3 regions of the Streptomyces sp. NPDC050388 genome follow, and region 3 is predicted to be linked to each of the others. Evidence: riboswitches for the same ligand, from Rfam matches in the RefSeq annotation. Region 3 holds a riboswitch; each other region holds the start of a gene.

Region 1 (5,360 bases), on a different contig from region 3:
GGACGATGCGGTGGGTCGAGGGCCTCATGGCCGGGACGGGGGAGAACGGCCGCAACCACGGCATGGACGCGCGCACCGGGGCCTTCGTGACCCGCGCCACCGAGAACCTGCTCCGGGCCTTCGCGGAGGGACCGGCCGCCAAGACCCGGCCGGCACCCCGCGACAACGTGCGCGAGGTCTACGGCTCGACCTGAGACGGACGCGCCCGCGCCGACCGGCCGACCCGAAGCCGGCCCCGGTCACGCCGAGGCCCTTGCCGGCCCGTTCGATCCGGCGGGTCCCCGCGCAGGACCGTTCGGCCTTCCTCGTACGAGCCGATCATGGCGAAGAATTCGTGGGGGCATCGGGGTTGTCGGGATGCGCGGAGAACCCGAACACCGCTTCCGGTACACCGCCGTCGGACGAGGTGATGTCCAGCCCGAGCCGTGTCCTGCCCTGGTTGCGGAGGTGGCTGCCCCGCCGGGTGCCCACCACCGGCGGCTCCTCGGGGGCGGGCGCCTCGACGGACCGGGCCGGGCCGGACCGGGACGGAGTCGGTCCGGGACGGAGTCGGTCCGGTCGGTGGCCGGGTCGGCCCGGCCGCGGCCGACGGTCGATCCGCCGGGCCTCCGCCCCCGAGGAGACGCCGGCGTGGGCGCGGCGGGGGTAGCCTCCACCCATGCCGAGCTTCGAGATCACACCGATAGGTACGGTCCGAAACAACCGGACGGACGTCCAGCACACGGACAACTGGGGTGCCGTCCGCAGCACGATCACCATCGACGAGCGCTTCGGCGAGGCCTGCCTCCAGGGTCTGGAGGGCTTCTCCCACGTGGAAGTCCTCTTCGTCTTCGACCGGTTCCCGGAACTCGACGACCACCGCGAACCCCGCCCCTACCGCGGCCGCTCCGACCTCCCGCCCGTCGGCGTCTTCGCCGGCCGCGGCCCCCGCAGACCGAACCGCATCGGGTCGACGTGCTGCGCCGTCGAATCCGTCCGCGGCCGCGAACTGACGGTGGTGGGCCTCGACGCGGTCTCGGGCACCCCGGTCATCGACCTGAAGCCGGCCATGGCGGAGTTCCGCCCGGTGGACATCGAGCAGCCGGAATGGGTCAGCCGCCTGATGTCGGAGTACTTCCAGCCGTAAGCGGAGTCTGGGGGTGAAACCCCTGGAATCCCCGGTGAGGAGACTGCCGCGGCAGCCGGTCTCCAGCTGCTTTCCGGCCCCGCGTTCTCCGTTCGTCCGCCGTCCGCCGGGCGCGCGGCTCCCAGGCGCATGCGGATCACCGTGTACGTCTCGCCGTCCCCCGGCGGCCGTGTCCAGGAGCGGGTGGTGAACGTGTGCAGCCGCCCGCTCACGATGGCGCGACGCAGCAGATGGGCGCCGAACTCCTCGGCCTCGTCCAGCGTCTCTGGCCGGATGTCGTCTCGGTGAATCTCCTTCACACCGGCCACACTTGTTCCTCCACGACACCTGCACACCGTTCAACGGTGGCCCGCGCCGGGGAGCCCGAGGATGCTGCCAGAGACGACGCCCGAGGACGACGGGACGACCGCGCCGCCCACCCCTGACCGGCCCCCCGCGGCCCGCGTCACCCTGCGGGCCGATCTGCGGGCCGCACTGGTCGACGCGAGTGCGGCGGTCGTCCTCACGGCGGCTGTGTTCGTGTTCTTCTGGGCGCGCATGGAGTCGGGCGAGTCGGCGACGGTCGCGGTCATGCCGTTCATGGACGACCCGCGTACGTACTGGATGTACCTGCTCAGCCAGGCGTTCGGCTGGTCGGGGCTGCTGTGGGCGTGGGGCACGGTCATGCTCGGGCTGCTGTTGTCGGGGCCGCGCCCGGCCCGGCTGCCCGTCTCCCGGCAGGTCCTGGAACGCTGGCACCGCACCACCAGTCTGACCACGATGGCGCTGATGTTCGCGCACGCGCTGATGTTCTCGGCCGAACTCGTGCGCTACGAAGATCAGGTGGGGTGGGCCGAGCGGTTGTGGGTCGGCTTCGCGGACGCCTTCGTGCCCGGCTGGTACGACTCCGGGACCGGCCGCATCGCCATCCCCCTCGGGCAGGGCGCCCTGTACCTGGCGATCCCCCTGGGGCTGCTGTTCTACGTCCGGCACCGCATCGGTGCGAACGCCTGGCGCCGACTGCACCGCTTCGTGATCGTCGTGTACGTGCTGAGCGTGTGGCACACCCTGCTGTACGGCACCAACGTCTGGTACGGCGAGTGGCCGCGCACCGTGTTGTGGCTGCTGCAACTGCCGGTCGCCGTCATGCTGTTGCTCCGGTTGCTGCGGCCGGCCCGGCGGGCGGAGCGGCTGGGTGCGCCGGGCCGGTGCCAGGGAGGGTCCCTGCCGGGCTGGGGCCTGCGGGCCGCGGGTCGGGTCGCCGCCGCGGCCGTCGTGATCGGTCTCCTCGCGGTGGTGGCGTCCGGCCACGACGGCGGCCGGGACCGCCTGACCGAGCCGCCCGTGAGCAGCCCGCACGCCCCCGAAACGGAATGACCGCTCGGCCCGAGCCGGTGGGCGAGGTGCCCGGCCCTTCGGCCGGGCCGTACCCCGGGGCGGGCAGAGGCCATCGTGGTGCGGGCGCCACCCGAGTGGAGGGCTGGCCGGCGACAGGGCGACGGCGGAGCGAGGAAGCCGGTGTGAATCCGGCGCGGTCCCGCCACTGGGACCGGTGAGCGGATCCCGACAGGCCACTGCCCGGGGCGGGTGGGAAGGCCGGGGCGAGCCTCGACCCGAGAGCCAGGGAACTCACGCGGTCGCCCCTCGACGAACCACCGGGGCGGATCTCACCGGAGACACGAAGGGCGTGGCGTGCCCGCAGCGCCGACCGGGGCGACGACCGAGGAGCCGGCGGGCGCAACCGCGGCCGGACCGGTTCCGTGCCGCATCGTCGTGCCGGGACTGCTGTTGCGGCAGACCCGAGGCGACCGGTGTCGATCACACGGCCCGGACCCGACGCCTGCGCACGGTGGCGCCGGTACGTGTCTCCACATGCTCGACGTCTGCGACCGGGCCGACGTCATTGTCGTCCAGCCCCCCCCGCCGAGGGCCGTGCCGTCGGTGCCCGGCCGGTCTGACCGGGGTCGGCCGACCTGTCCGACGGTGAGGGCGAACACGGGGGCCGGCAACGGGCATCGGCCGCCAGGTGGATCTTGGTGGTTGCCTCCCGTGGGTCGACCGATCTCTGCCGCCCCCGGCACCGGGCACCTGGCGGTCGCGCCCCGCGAGGTGCCCCTCGACGGTCGGCGCGCGGGCACCGTACGGTCGGCGATGGTCACACCGGGCCTGCCGGGCGGGCGACTCCGGCCGCAGGGAAGAGAAGAAGGGCGGGAAGCTCCGATGGAGGGCAAGGACCCCTGGATCAGACCACTGCGCGGTGCCGTGCCACCTCACGCGCGCGTGCTCTTCTTTCCGCACGCCGGTGGCGCCGCCTCGTTCTACGCGCCGTTCGCACGGCGGTTCCCCGAGGGGTACGATGTCGCGGCCGTTCAGTACCCGGGGCGGCAGGAGCGCTTCGACGAGCCGTTCGTGGCGACCGTCGAAGGACTCGCCGACCGGCTGCTGCCGTCCCTGCGGCGATGGGCGGCGGAGCCCGTGCCGCTCGTGCTCGTCGGCCACAGCATGGGGGCGTCCGTTGCCTTCGAGTCGGTACTCCGGCTCGGGCGCGACCGGTTGACGGCACACTGCCGTCTCGTCGTTTCCGGCCGGACCGCCCCGTCGGCACCGCGCGAGATCCCGGCTTTCGACTCCGACCAGGAGATCCTCGACCACCTTGCCGGTCTCGGCGGCACCGACCCGGAGATCGTCCGCAGCCCGGATCTCATGGACCTGTTCCTGCCCGTCATACGCAATGACTACCGGGCGGTGACCCGGTACCGGCCGGTCCCCGACGCCGTGGTGGACACGCCCGTCCTCTGCCTGACCGGGGACCGGGACCCGCAGGTCGCGCCGGAGGAGGCCGCGGCCTGGAAGAGTCACACCACGGCCGGTTTCCGGCTGAAAACGCTCCCCGGGGAGCACTTCTTCCTGGCGGACCATCCGGACACCGTCGTGCGGCTCGTCGCCGAGTGCGCCGACGCCGACGGGCGATGACGGACGGCATGTTCGCGGCTCGCGGGGGCTTGCGGTACTGCAGCGAGCGGGTTGGTGTACGCCCGCGCACGCACGGGGTCGTGAGCGCCGGTGGCTTCCTTCACGCGCCGGGTCGTTCGCCCGTGTGCCGGGTGTCCGTCAAGGGGTTCGGCACGGGCGGCGTTCAGACATGCCGCTGCCGAATCTGGCCGAAACCCACGGGGTGGGTGACCATGCCTCAGTGGCGGATGGTGCAGGTGGCGGCGGTCATGGCCCGGTTGTCACGAGAGAAGTGAATTCCCCGTTGGTGCAAGGGGTTTGAGTGCGAGTCGACGGGTACACGCCCCTCGCGGCGGGCCGCTGACTGGGCATCTCCCCTCCGGTTTCGGGGGGTTGCCATTGTGTGACCCAACGTGAAAACTGTGAGCGCATTCGGCCCGGAGGTATCGGGTCGAAGCGTGTTCTGGCACGAAAAAAAGCACTGAATCGTGGAACAGGAGAGTTCTGCGCGGGGCCGCTGCGCAGGAAAGTCGGGGGGATGCGGTGATGTCTGTTGGGTGCCTGGCGCACGTGTCACCAGGCTGCGGGCGTGCGGACCTGTCGGCCGCACGGCGGACGTCCAGACCGCTCGGAGCCGCCCCGTCGTACGGAACCTGTCCCGAGGTCTGCTGACGCCCCGGGAAGCCACCCGCATTCCGTGCGGGGCGGACGGGCGGGCGGCCCCGAGCGGCGGCCGGCCCAGCCTGACCACGAGTCGGCCGCCTGGCGCGGAGCGAGGACCGCCGACCGGTGCCATACCCGTTGACCACGCCCATGACGGCCACGGCTTCCCGCCCTGCCCGGCGGCCCCACAGTGCCGTCGGTGACCCACCGCCGGGCCCGCACGCCCTCACCCAAGGAGGAACGGTGACCAGCACACAACTGTCCGGGACCGAATCGCCCCTGGACGCGTTGGCCGACCGGTGGCGGTCCTTGCGCGAGGCGGGCCCCGTGACCTACGACGAAGGGCAGAAGCAGTGGCGCGTCGTGGACCACCAGGGGGTCTCCGCCGTCCTCGCCGACCCGGCGACGTACTCGTCCGACCTCACACCGATCACCCCCACCCAGCAGGACTTCGAGACCTTCCGGCAGGGCAACTTCGTCGGCATGGACCCGCCGGAACACCGCAAACTCCGCACCTTGGTGAGCCAGGCCTTCACCCCCAGAGTGGTCCACGGGCTCGAACCGCGCATCGAGGCCGTGTGCGCGAGCCTGCTCGACGGTGTCGCGGACCGGGACCGGTTCGACCTGGTCGACACCCTCG
Region 2 (5,360 bases), on a different contig from region 3:
ACGTCGTCGGTGCCGAAGGGGTGGGACCGGCTGGGTGGGAGGAGTTTGGAGGCGAGGTCGACGGCCTGCTGGTCGAGCTGGACCAGTGGGGGGACGAGCAGCACCGCGAGGGCGGTGAGGGCGACCAGGGTGGCGGAGACGCGCAGGCGCAGGGTGTGGGTGGAGCGGCGGGTGGTGCCGTGCGAGCGCCAGGCGGTCGCGGCCGTGGGGGCGGTCGCGTCGGCCTTCTCGACGGTGGTGTCAGCCATGGGGATCACATCTCATCCAGCTTGACCCTCGGGTCGATCAGTCCGTACAGGAGGTCGGCGAGGAGGTTTCCGGCGAGGACGGCGGCGGTGGCGAGGGTCGTCAGGGCGGCCAGGAGGGGGAAGTCGACGGCGGTGGCCGCCTCGACGGTGGCGGCGGCGATGCCGGGCCAGCTGAAGACGGTCTCCACGAGGAGGGCGCCGGTGATGAGTTCGGGGACGCGGGAGCCGATGAGGGTGAGGACGGGCAGCAGGCCGGAGCGCAGGGCGTGGCCGAGCAGGACGGTGCGTTCGGCGAGGCCGCGGGCGCGGGCGCCGCGCACGGGGTCCTCGGCGAGGGCGTCGCCGACGCCCTGGCGGACGTAGAGGGTGAACCAGGGCAGTTGGGAGACGGCGAGGACGCCGGCGGGCAGGATCAGGTGGCTTGTGACCTGTGCGGCGGTGACGTGTTCGCTGCCGGTGTCGGTGAGGCCGCCGGCCGGGAGGACGTCGAGGTGGAGGGCGAACAGCCAGACGGCGAGCAGGGCGATCCAGAAGACCGGCGCGGCTTCCAGGCAGTAGGCGAGGGAGGTGACCGTGCGGTCGAGGAGGGAGCCGGGGCGGCGGGCGGCGAGGACGCCGAGCAGGGTGCCGAGGAGGACGGCGACGGCGAACGCGACGGTGCACAGCAGGGTGGACCAGACCAGGCGTTCGCCGATCGCCTCGGCCACCGGCTGCCGCATCACGCTGGAGTGGCCGAGGTCGCCGGTGAGGGCGGAGGTCAGCCACTCCCACCAGCGGACGGTGAAGGGCTGGTCCACGCCGAGGTTGGCCCGGAGCCGGTCCAGGGTTTCCTGGTCGGCGCCGAGGGCGGCGGTGCCGGCGTAGGCCTTGACGGGGTCGAACGGGGAGGCGGCGGCGAGGGCGAACGCGCCGAAGGTCACGACGAGGAGGACGGGCACGGCGAGCAGGGCCCGCCGTGCCACGAGGTGTCCCATCGCCGTCCAGGGCAGGGTCTTCACTTCTCGGGCTGCCAGTCCTCGGCGTTCCACCAGGGGCCGCTGGCGAAGCCGTGCTCGTGCGGTTCGACCTGGGTGGTGAGGTCGCCCCAGCGGTCGGCGAGGACGTACAGGTGGTCGATGTGGGTGAGGAAGGTGTAGCCGGGGTCCTTCACGAGTTCGCGCTGGAGGTCGTCGTAGGCGGCCTTGCGGTCGTCGGGGTTCTGGGCGCGGCGGCCGGTCTCGAGGGCCTTGTCGACGGCGGGGTTGTCGTAGTGGGGCATGTTGTTGAAGCCGTCTCCGGCGAGGGAGGAGTGCAGCAGGGTGTAGAGGCCGAAGTCGGGGTCGCCGGTGCTGCCGAAGCCGGCGAGGACGGCGTCCTTGCCCATGCGGGGTTCGATGACCTCCCAGGTGGCGCCCTCGACCTTGACGTCGATGCCGGCCTTCTTGGCGTCGGAGGCGTAGGCGAGGGCGTGGTCCTGGCGGACCTTGTCGCCGGAGGGGTAGAAGAGGGTGAACGCGGCGCGGGCGCCGTCCTTGGCGCGGATGCCGTCCTGGCCGGCCTTCCAGCCGTCGCGGTCGAGGATCTTCTTGGCCTCGGCGAGGTCCTGGGGGCGTTCGATGTCCTTGGCGTACCAGGGGTCGTCGAGGGGCAACGGCCCGTAGGCGGGGCGGCCGGCGCCGTCGAGGATCTTGTCGACCATGGCCTGGCGGTCCACGGCGAGGTCGAGGGCGCGGCGGATCGTGGTGTCGCCGGTGATCTTGTTCCCGGTGGGGAGGGTGACGGCGCGGAAGTCGTAGGTGGTGGCCCGGTAGGTCTTGCGGGCGTCGTCGTTCTTGAAGGTGGCGGCAAGGTTGGGCGGGAGGGTCGCGCCGTCGAGGTCGCCGGAGCGCAGCCGGGTGGCGCGGACGTCGTCGTCGGCGATGATCGCCATGGTGAGCTTCTTCACCTTCGGTGCGCCGCCCCAGTAGTCCGGGTTCGCCTTGAAGGTGAGCTTTTCGCCCTTGCTCCAGCCGGTGAGGACGTACGGTCCGGTGCCGATCGGCTCGGTGTTGAAGGCGCCGGTGTTGGGGTCCTGCTCGCCGGCGACGTGCTCGGGGACGATGGGCAGGACGGTGCGGGCCGGGAAGGCCGCGTAGGGGTACTTGAGGGTGAAGACGACCTTGTCGTCGCCGTCCGCCCGGACCTCCTTGACGGCGTCGAGTTCGCTCTTGGCGGTGTTGTTGGTCTTGTCGTCGAGCACCGTTTCGTACGTGTAGACGACGTCCTCGGCGGTGAGGGGTTCGCCGTCGCTGAACTTCACGCCCGGGCGCAGGGTGTAGGTGTAGGTGCGGCCGTCGTCGGTGATCTCGGGGAGCGCCTTCGCGAGGGCGGGCTCGAGTTCCAGGTCGGAGTCCCGGGCGAGCAGCCCGTCGAAGATCTTGGAGTTGCCGTCCTTGCCGTAGCCGAGCAGGGGGCTCAGGGTGTCCGGTTCGGAGGCGACCCCGATCACCACGGAGTCGGCGGACCCGCCGCCCGCGGCGCCGTCCGTGCCGCCGCCGGGCGCCGAGCACGCGGCGACCGCGGCGGCCATGGTCGCCGCGACGGCGGCACCCTTTATTCGTCGGGTCGTCATCTGATCTCACACCTTTGCTGCCCGGATCTCGTTGTTGCATATTAGTTGCAGCAGGGTTCTGCCCAGGACCCCCTCCCCTCATTCCCGCACTTCGGCGTGGTGGGCCCGTGGGGTGCGAGCTGCGGGGCGCCGTCCGTGCGCCCCCCGGGAGTGCTTGTCAGCGGCCCGGGACGGGGTCTAGTGTCGCCTCGCCTTGGTGAACGGGAAATCCGGTGTGATGCCGGTGCGGCCCTCGCCACTGTGATCGGGAAGTCCGGCTCCGGCCCCAGGCCCTGTCCCCCGACAGGACCGAACGGCAGCCACTGGGTCCCCCTCGGACCCGGGAAGGCGGAGCACGGGCGGTGGTACCCGTCAGCCAGGAGACCGGCCAGGGCGCGTCAACCATCCACGAGGTGCTGGAGAGGGTCTGCTGAGCCATGCACATAGCCGAGGGTTTTCTACCACCGGCGCACGCGGTCGCCTGGGGCGTCGCGTCGGCGCCGTTCGTCGTCCACGGAGCCCGGTCGCTCATCCGTGAGGTCAGGGAACACCCCGAGAGCACGCTGCTGCTGGGCGCGTCGGGAGCGTTCACCTTCGTTCTGTCCGCGCTGAAACTTCCCTCGGTGACCGGGAGTTGCTCCCATCCCACCGGCACCGGGCTGGGCGCCGTCCTGTTCCGGCCGCCGGTCATGGCGGTGCTGGGCACCATCACCCTGCTGTTCCAGGCCCTGTTGCTCGCCCACGGCGGGCTGACCACGCTCGGCGCCAACGTCTTCTCGATGGCGGTCGTCGGGCCGTGGGCGGGGTACGGGGTCTACCGGCTGGCGCGGCGGTACGGGGCGCCGCTGATGGCCGCGGTGTTCTGCGGCGCGTTCGTCGCCGACCTGTCGACGTACTGCGTGACGAGTGTGCAGCTGGCGCTCGCCTTCCCCGACCCGGGCAGCGGGTTCCTGGGCGCGCTCGGCAAGTTCGGTTCCATCTTCGCCGTCACGCAGATCCCGCTCGCGGTGAGCGAGGGGCTGCTGACGGTGCTGGTGATGCGCATGCTGGTGCAATCCAGCAAGGGCGAGCTGACCCGGCTCGGGGTGTTGGTGACCGGGCTCGGGAAGAAGACGGCGGGCGCGGGCGCGAGCGAGGCGGTGGCCCGATGAGCCGTGACGCGAAGATCAACTCCCTGTTGCTGCTTCTGGTCGCCGTGCTCGCCGTGGTGCCGCTGGTCCTCGGGCTCGGCGACCACAAGGAGGAGCCGTTCGCGGGCGCCGACGCGGAGGCGGAGACCGCGATCACCGAGATCGACCCGGACTACGAGCCGTGGTTCTCGCCGCTGTACGAACCGCCGTCCGGGGAGATCGAGTCGGCGCTGTTCGCCCTCCAGGCGGCGATCGGCGCGGGCGTGCTCGCGTACTACTTCGGGCTGCGGAGGGGACGCCGGCAGGGGGCGGAACGAACGCGGGCGGAGCAGGAGCGGGGGGCCGGCACCGAGGCGGACGTCGACGAAGCGGCCCCCGCGGGACCCGGGACCTGATCCCCCGTGCTGCCGATCGACGCGGCGGCGCACAGCAGTCGCTGGCGCCGCCGTCATCCCGTGGACAAGGCCGTGCTCGGGCTGGGGCTCACCGTGCTGGCGGTCTCGCTGCCGCCCTGGCCGGGCTCGGTCCTGGTGCTGCTGACCGCGCTCGCGGTGCTGCTGGGTCCGGCGGGGGTGCCGGGGCGACGGTTGTGGCGTGCCTACCGGGTCCCGCTGGGCTTCTGCGTGACCGGGGCGCTGACGCTGCTGGTGCGGGTGGGCGGGCCGGGCGGGTTCGTGGCCTGGGCCGATGACGGGCCTTTGCGGGCCGGGGAGTTGCTGCTGCGCACCTCGGCGGCCTCCCTCGGGGTGCTGCTGTTCGCCTTCACCACGCCGATGTCCGACCTGCTGCCGCGTCTGGTGCGGGCCGGGGTGCCCGCTCCCCTCGTCGATGTGGCGCTGGTGACGTACCGGATGAGTTTCCTGCTGCTCGACTCGGTGCGCCGGGTCCGGGAGGCGCAGGCGGCTCGGCTCGGGCACACCACCCGGGCGGCGACCTGGCGTTCGCTGGGCGGGCTCGGCGCGACCGCGTTCGTCCGGTCCTTCGACCGGGCGGCACGGCTGCAGACGGGGCTCGCCGGACGCGGCTACGACGGCACGCTGCGCGTGCTGGTGCCGGAGGCCCGGGTCTCCGTCCGTTTCACGGCCGGGAGCGTGGTGCTGCTCGTCGCGCTGGCCGTCCTCACCCTCGTCCTGGAAGGACCCCTGTCATGAGCGGGCCCGCGCTGGTCGCCCTGCGGGGCGCTTCCTTCGCGTACGAGGACGGTCCGGCCGTGCTCACCGGCCTCGACTTCGAGGTGCGGGAGGGGCGCGCGCTCGCCCTGCTGGGCCGCAACGGCAGCGGCAAGACGACGCTGATGCGGTTGCTGAGCGGTGGACTGCGGCCGGGTGAGGGCGAGTTGACCGTGGCGGGCCGACCTGTCCGGTACGACCGCAAGGGGCTGACCCGGCTGCGGACGACCGTGCAGCTGGTGGT
Region 3 (5,360 bases):
CGCTCCGCCTACGGCGAGCGCGTCCGCCTGGTACCGCAGGACACACACGGCCTGCCGGACCTGGACGCCCTGCTCGGCAGCCCGCTCCCGGACACGTCGGTCTACTGCTGCGGCCCGGAAGGCCTGCTGCGGGCGGTGGAGGAACGCTGCGCCGTCCGGCCGCACGCCGCCCTGCACACCGAGCGGTTCGCACCCAAGGACCTGCGGCCCGCCGCCGCGGAGGAGGAGTTCGAGGTCGAACTGGCCGGCAGCGGCCGCACCGTGACGGTGCCGCCCGGCGTCTCGGTGCTGGAGGCCGTCGAGCAGGCGGGTGTGCAGGTGCTGTCCTCATGCCGCGAGGGCACCTGCGGCACCTGCGAGACACCGGTGCTCGACGGCACCGTGGACCACCGCGACTCCCTCCTCACCCCCGACGAGCAGGCCGCGAACGACACCATGATGATCTGCGTCTCCCGGGCCGCCTGCCCCCGCCTCGTCCTCGACCTGTGAGCGGTCCTCGACCTGCGAGCGCGGGGGGACCCGGCGAGTCGGTCCTGACGCGGGCGGTGCGCATCCTGGAGGCGTTCACCCAGGACGAGCCCGCCCTGTCCGTCTCCGAGATCGCGCGCCGGTCGGGACTGCACGTGGCCACCGCCTCCCGCCTGATCGCCGAACTCGTCGCGCACGGGCTGCTGGTGCGCGACGAACGGCGTCTGGTACGGGTCGGGGTGCGCCTGTGGGAGCTGGCCTCGCGCGCCTCGCCCGCCCTCACACTGCGCGAGCGCGCCATGCCGTTCCTGGAGGGCGTCCACGACGTCGTCGGCCACCACGTGCAGCTCGCCGTGCGCGACGGGGAGGAGGTGCTGTTCGTGGAACGGCTGTCCACGCCCGGCTCCGTCGTCAACTACACGCGGATCGCGGGCCGCCTGCCGCTGCACGCCTCCTCCAGCGGCCTCGTCCTGCTCGCGCACGCCCCCGCCGGGCTGCGCGAACAGGTCGTCGAGGCAGGGCGGTTGAACGCCTACACAGCCGCCACCCCCGTCGCCCCGGGCAGGCTGCGGGCCCAGCTCGCCGCCGTACGCCGCGACGGCTACGCGTACTGCCCCGGCTTCGTGCACGAGGACGCCCTCGGCATCGCGGCCCCCGTGCGCGACGGCTCGGGCGACGTCGTCGCGGCCGTCGGCGTGGTCGTGCCCAACGACGCCGCCGCCCGGTCCCACCTCCCCGTGGTCCGCACGGCCGCACGCGGCATCTCCCGCGCCCTCGGCACCCGACCGGCGGACGCGCAGGGGAGCGGAGGATGAGCCGGTCCCGGAACGAGACGCCGTTTCGCCGGATCCGGTACCGGCTCTGTGAGCCGGGGTGCGGGAGCGCATCGCGGCGCTGGGCGCGCTGCCGGCGAGCAGCGAGGTGCTCGGGTCGCCCGGGCACCGCTGGGTCCTGGAGGAGCCGCTCGCCGAGGACGAGGTGACCAGGCTGCTCGGCCTCGGCGCCGTCAAGGTGGACGTGGGCCGGGGCTCGGACCGGAGTCGGGTGGTCATGGCCGACCCCGAGGGCAACGAGTTCGACGCCCTGCGCACCCCGGCACCGCGGAACCAGCTCGCCCCTGCCAGGGGTCCTGTAGCCGCACTCCCCACTGCCAGACCGTTGACCAGGACAGATGCAGAAGTCCGGTGAGAGTGCCAGGCCACCCCGGCGGAAGGTGATTTCCGCCACCACCGGCGGGGGTGTCCTGGTGGGCAGGCTAAGCTGCACATGCCCCGCGGGGGAAGTCCGGTCGAATTCCGGCGCTGACCCGCAACGGTAGGCGGAGCCCGTCCGAGGCCCCGCAAGCCCGATTACCCGCGGTGTGAAGGCTCCTGTCAATCGCCGTGGACTGCGAGAGGTGCTGCGCAGGGCGCCCCGCGCCCGGGGCCGCTCCTTCTGTTGCGCAGGGGCACGGCCTGAGGCGAAAGCGACCCGTCCGTGGCCACCACCCTCGAAACCGAACCTGCCACGCCCGCGCACACGCCCCGTACCGGAGCCGGGGCCGCGTCCCCCCGGCGCGTTCCACTGCCCCTTCTCCTGATCGGCCTGGGCGCCGCTCTGCCCGTGTCCCTCGTCTGCGGGGTGGGGATCGGGGCGTCGGGGATCTCCTGGGGCGAGGTGCTACACCACCTGTGGGCCGGGTTGACGGGCGGGTCCATGACCCCCGGCCAGGTGCCGGCGTACACCATCGTCTGGGAACTGCGCCTTCCCCGGGCCGTGCTGGCCGCGATCGTCGGGGCCGGGCTGTCGGCCATCGGCGTCGCGGTGCAGGCCATGGTCCGCAACGCTCTCGCCGACCCGTACGTGCTGGGCATCTCCTCGGGCGCGGCCGTGGGCGCCAACGCCGTGCTCATCTTCGGAGCCTTCGGCGCGCTCGGCGTCTGGGCCCTGTCCACGGCGGCGTTCCTCTCCGCGCTCCTGGCCATGGTGCTGGTGTACGCGATCGCCCGTACCCCTCGCGGACTGAGCCCGCTGCGGCTCGTCCTGACGGGCACCGCGATGTTCTACGGCTTCTCGGCCGTCACCACGTTCATGGTGTTCGCGGCCGAGCGCGGTGAGGCGGCTCGTTCCGCGATGATGTGGCTGCTCGGCAGCCTCGGCGGCGCCAACTGGGCCTCCGTTCCGATCGCCGCGGGGGCGGTGCTCGGCGGCCTCGTCCACCTCGCGTGGTCGGCGCGCCGTCTGAACGCCCTGGCCATGGGCGACGAGACGGCCGCCGCGCTGGGAGTGGACCCGGGGAGGCTGCGCAAGGAGCTGTTCCTGGTCTCCGCGGCCGTCACGGGGGCGGTGGTGGCGGTGAGCGGGGCGATCGGTTTCGTCGGGCTGATGGTTCCGCACGCCGTACGGATGCTCGTCGGCGCCGACCACCGGCGGCTGCTGGCCGTCGCACCGCTCGCCGGAGCCGTCCTGCTGGTCTGGGTGGACATCCTGTCCCGCGCGGTGCTCGCACCGGTCGAACTGCCGGTGGGCGTCCTGACCGCGGCCATCGGCGTGCCGTGTTTCCTCCTGCTGATGCGCCGCCGTTCCTACGCCTTCGGAGGCGTGTGATGCGGGTCGACGTCGACGCACTGACCGTCGAGGCCGAGGGGGCCCGGCTGGTGGAAGAGGTCACGCTGGGGGCGGCCGAGGGGCAGCTCGTCGGCCTGGTCGGGCCCAACGGCAGTGGGAAATCGACCCTGTTGCGCTGCGTCTACCGGGCGCTGCGTCCCTCGGCCGGTACGGTCCGGCTCGGCGGTGAGGACCTGTACGCCATGAGCGCGCGTGAAAGTGCCCGTCGGGTGGCCGCACTGCCCCAGGAGTCAGTCACCGAATTCGATTTCACGGTCGCCGAGGTCGTGGCGATGGGGCGGTTGCCGCACCAACGGTCGGCGGCCCGGACCACCGATGAGGACCGCGAGGCGTGCGCGGCCGCGCTGGTGGGGGTCGGCGCCGGTCACCTCGCCGACCGTGGCTTCCTCACCCTCTCCGGCGGCGAGAGGCAGCGGGTCCTGATCGCCCGGGCGCTCGCCCAACGACCCCGGGTGCTGGTGCTCGACGAGCCCACCAACCACCTGGACATCGCCCAGCAGTTGGAAGTGCTCGCCCTGGTGCGTGGCAGCGGACTGACGGTGCTCACCGCACTGCACGACCTCAACCTCGCCGCACTCCACTGCGACTTGCTCCACGTCATCGACGGCGGCCGGATCGTCGCCTCCGGTGCTCCGCACGACGTGCTCACACCCGAGCTGCTGGCCGAGGTCTTCGGCGTGCGGGCGCATCGCGTCCCGCACCCGGAGACCGGCGCCGTACAGCTGCTCTTCGACCGTCTCCTGCCCGCTCAGCCCACTACCTGAGGAGCCACCTCCACCATGCCGCACCTGGCACGCCCCGCCGCACTCGCGCTCGCCACGGCCCTGCTCCTCACCGGCTGCGGTGCGCAGGTCACCTCTCGGGAAGGAGAGAAGGACGGTTCCGCCGCACGTGACGGCCACTATCCGGTGACCGTGGAGAACTGCGGCCAGAAGAAGACCTACGACACAGCCCCCCAGCGCGTGGTCACCAACGACGTCGGCATCACCGAGATCATGTTCGCGCTCGGACTCGAGGGCCATATGGCGGGCTATGTGATGCCCGACGACAAGGGCGACCTCACGTCCGTTCCCTGGAAGGACGCCTACCAGAAGACCACGTGGCTCTCGAAGGAGAGGATCAACAAGGAGCTGGTCCTCGACGCCCGTGCCGATCTGGTCTTCGCGGGCTGGAACTACGGCTTCAGCGAGGGAACCGGCTTCACCCCCGCCGAACTGGACGAGGTGGGCGTCGACTCGTATCTGCTGAGTGAGTCGTGCCGTAACGGGAGAGGGAAGGCACGGGGCGTGATGTCGCCGCTCGACGCCCTCTACACCGATCTGCGGAACCTGGGAAGGATCTTCGACGTCGAGGACCGTGCCGAAACCCTCATCGCGACGTTCCGGGAGCAGGTGGCCGAAGCGCAGGCGAAGGCGCCGAAGGGGGCGGACCGTCCGAGGGTCTTCCTCTACGACGACGGGCGGGACAAGCCGCTGACCTCGGGTGCGTACGCAGGTCCGCACGACATCATCACCAAGGCGGGCGGTGATCACGTCATGAAGGACCTCAAGGACAGCTGGACGACGGTCGGCTGGGAGACCGTCGTCGAACGCGACCCGGAGGTGATCGTGATCAACGACTACGGAGACACCAGCGCCGACCAGAAGCGGAAGTTCCTGAAGTCCTACCCACCGCTCGCACACGTCTCGGCCGTCAAGAACGACCGGATCGTCGTCCTCGACTACGTGGACCTGGTGGAGAGCCCGCGCAATCCCGCGGCCGTCAGCTCGCTCGCCGCAGAGCTGAGGAACTTCGACCGGGGCGGATCCCCCCGGGGAGAGGAGTGAGGCCGCATGTCCGTCGACGCGAACCCGGTCGAAGCGACGTCCGGTCAGGCCACGGCCCCGTCGCCCGCCCCGGCGAACACCCCCGCGCCCTGCCGGGTCGTCGTGTGCCGGGACTGCTGCTGCGGCAGCTCCAAGGTGCCCGGCGTCGACCACGCGGCGCAGACGGCGCGCCTGCGCGCGGCGGTTCCGACACGGGTGTCCGCCTGTCTGGACCTGTGTGAACAGGCCAACGTCATCGTCGTCCAGCCTTCCGCGGCGGGCCGGTCGGCCGGCGGCCGGCCCGTCTGGCTGGGGCTGGTCAACGACCCCGACGCCATCGAGGACATCGTCGCCTGGGCGCACGCCGGCGGCCCCGGCGTCGCACCCCTCCCGGACATCCTCGACCTCTACACCATCAGGCCGCCGCGGCGGGGCACGGCCCTTTGAGACCGCGCTCACCGGACCGCCCTCCGTGCGGCA

The links. Region 3 has a riboswitch for cobalamin ahead of AB0I73_RS11415 (iron ABC transporter permease). Riboswitches for the same ligand answer to the same signal wherever they lie in the genome.
Region 1: linked by a shared signal. The riboswitch ahead of AB0I73_RS16675 ((2Fe-2S) ferredoxin domain-containing protein) and the one ahead of AB0I73_RS11415 (iron ABC transporter permease) in region 3 are both predicted to bind cobalamin.
Region 2: linked by a shared signal. The riboswitch ahead of AB0I73_RS02640 (energy-coupling factor ABC transporter permease) and the one ahead of AB0I73_RS11415 (iron ABC transporter permease) in region 3 are both predicted to bind cobalamin.

The regions. Positions count from the first base shown of each region.
Region 1 covers NZ_JBFAKH010000025.1:66,032-71,391, reverse strand. The annotation lists gene AB0I73_RS16695 (N,N-dimethylformamidase beta subunit family domain-containing protein) at 1-194, shown strand, start outside; gene AB0I73_RS16690 (hypothetical protein) at 319-474, opposite strand; gene AB0I73_RS16685 (SAM-dependent methyltransferase) at 659-1,126, shown strand; gene AB0I73_RS16680 (ferric reductase-like transmembrane domain-containing protein) at 1,496-2,482, shown strand; cobalamin riboswitch at 2,614-2,736, shown strand; partial or broken gene AB0I73_RS16675 ((2Fe-2S) ferredoxin domain-containing protein) at 2,873-3,060, shown strand; gene AB0I73_RS16670 (alpha/beta fold hydrolase) at 3,326-4,078, shown strand; gene AB0I73_RS16665 (cytochrome P450) at 4,964-5,360, shown strand, end outside.
Region 2 covers NZ_JBFAKH010000003.1:39,762-45,121, reverse strand. The annotation lists gene AB0I73_RS02655 (ABC transporter permease) at 1-248, opposite strand, end outside; gene AB0I73_RS02650 (ABC transporter permease) at 254-1,222, opposite strand; gene AB0I73_RS02645 (ABC transporter substrate-binding protein) at 1,243-2,838, opposite strand; cobalamin riboswitch at 3,016-3,225, shown strand; gene AB0I73_RS02640 (energy-coupling factor ABC transporter permease) at 3,255-3,968, shown strand; gene AB0I73_RS02635 (energy-coupling factor ABC transporter substrate-binding protein) at 3,965-4,342, shown strand; gene cbiQ (cobalt ECF transporter T component CbiQ) at 4,349-5,098, shown strand; gene AB0I73_RS02625 (ATP-binding cassette domain-containing protein) at 5,095-5,360, shown strand, end outside.
Region 3 covers NZ_JBFAKH010000015.1:70,902-76,261, forward strand. The annotation lists gene AB0I73_RS11400 (PDR/VanB family oxidoreductase) at 1-489, shown strand, start outside; gene AB0I73_RS11405 (IclR family transcriptional regulator) at 486-1,283, shown strand; partial or broken gene AB0I73_RS11410 (VOC family protein) at 1,438-1,656, shown strand; cobalamin riboswitch at 1,723-1,844, shown strand; gene AB0I73_RS11415 (iron ABC transporter permease) at 1,945-3,054, shown strand; gene AB0I73_RS11420 (ABC transporter ATP-binding protein) at 3,054-3,839, shown strand; gene AB0I73_RS11425 (ABC transporter substrate-binding protein) at 3,855-4,901, shown strand; gene AB0I73_RS11430 ((2Fe-2S) ferredoxin domain-containing protein) at 4,908-5,327, shown strand.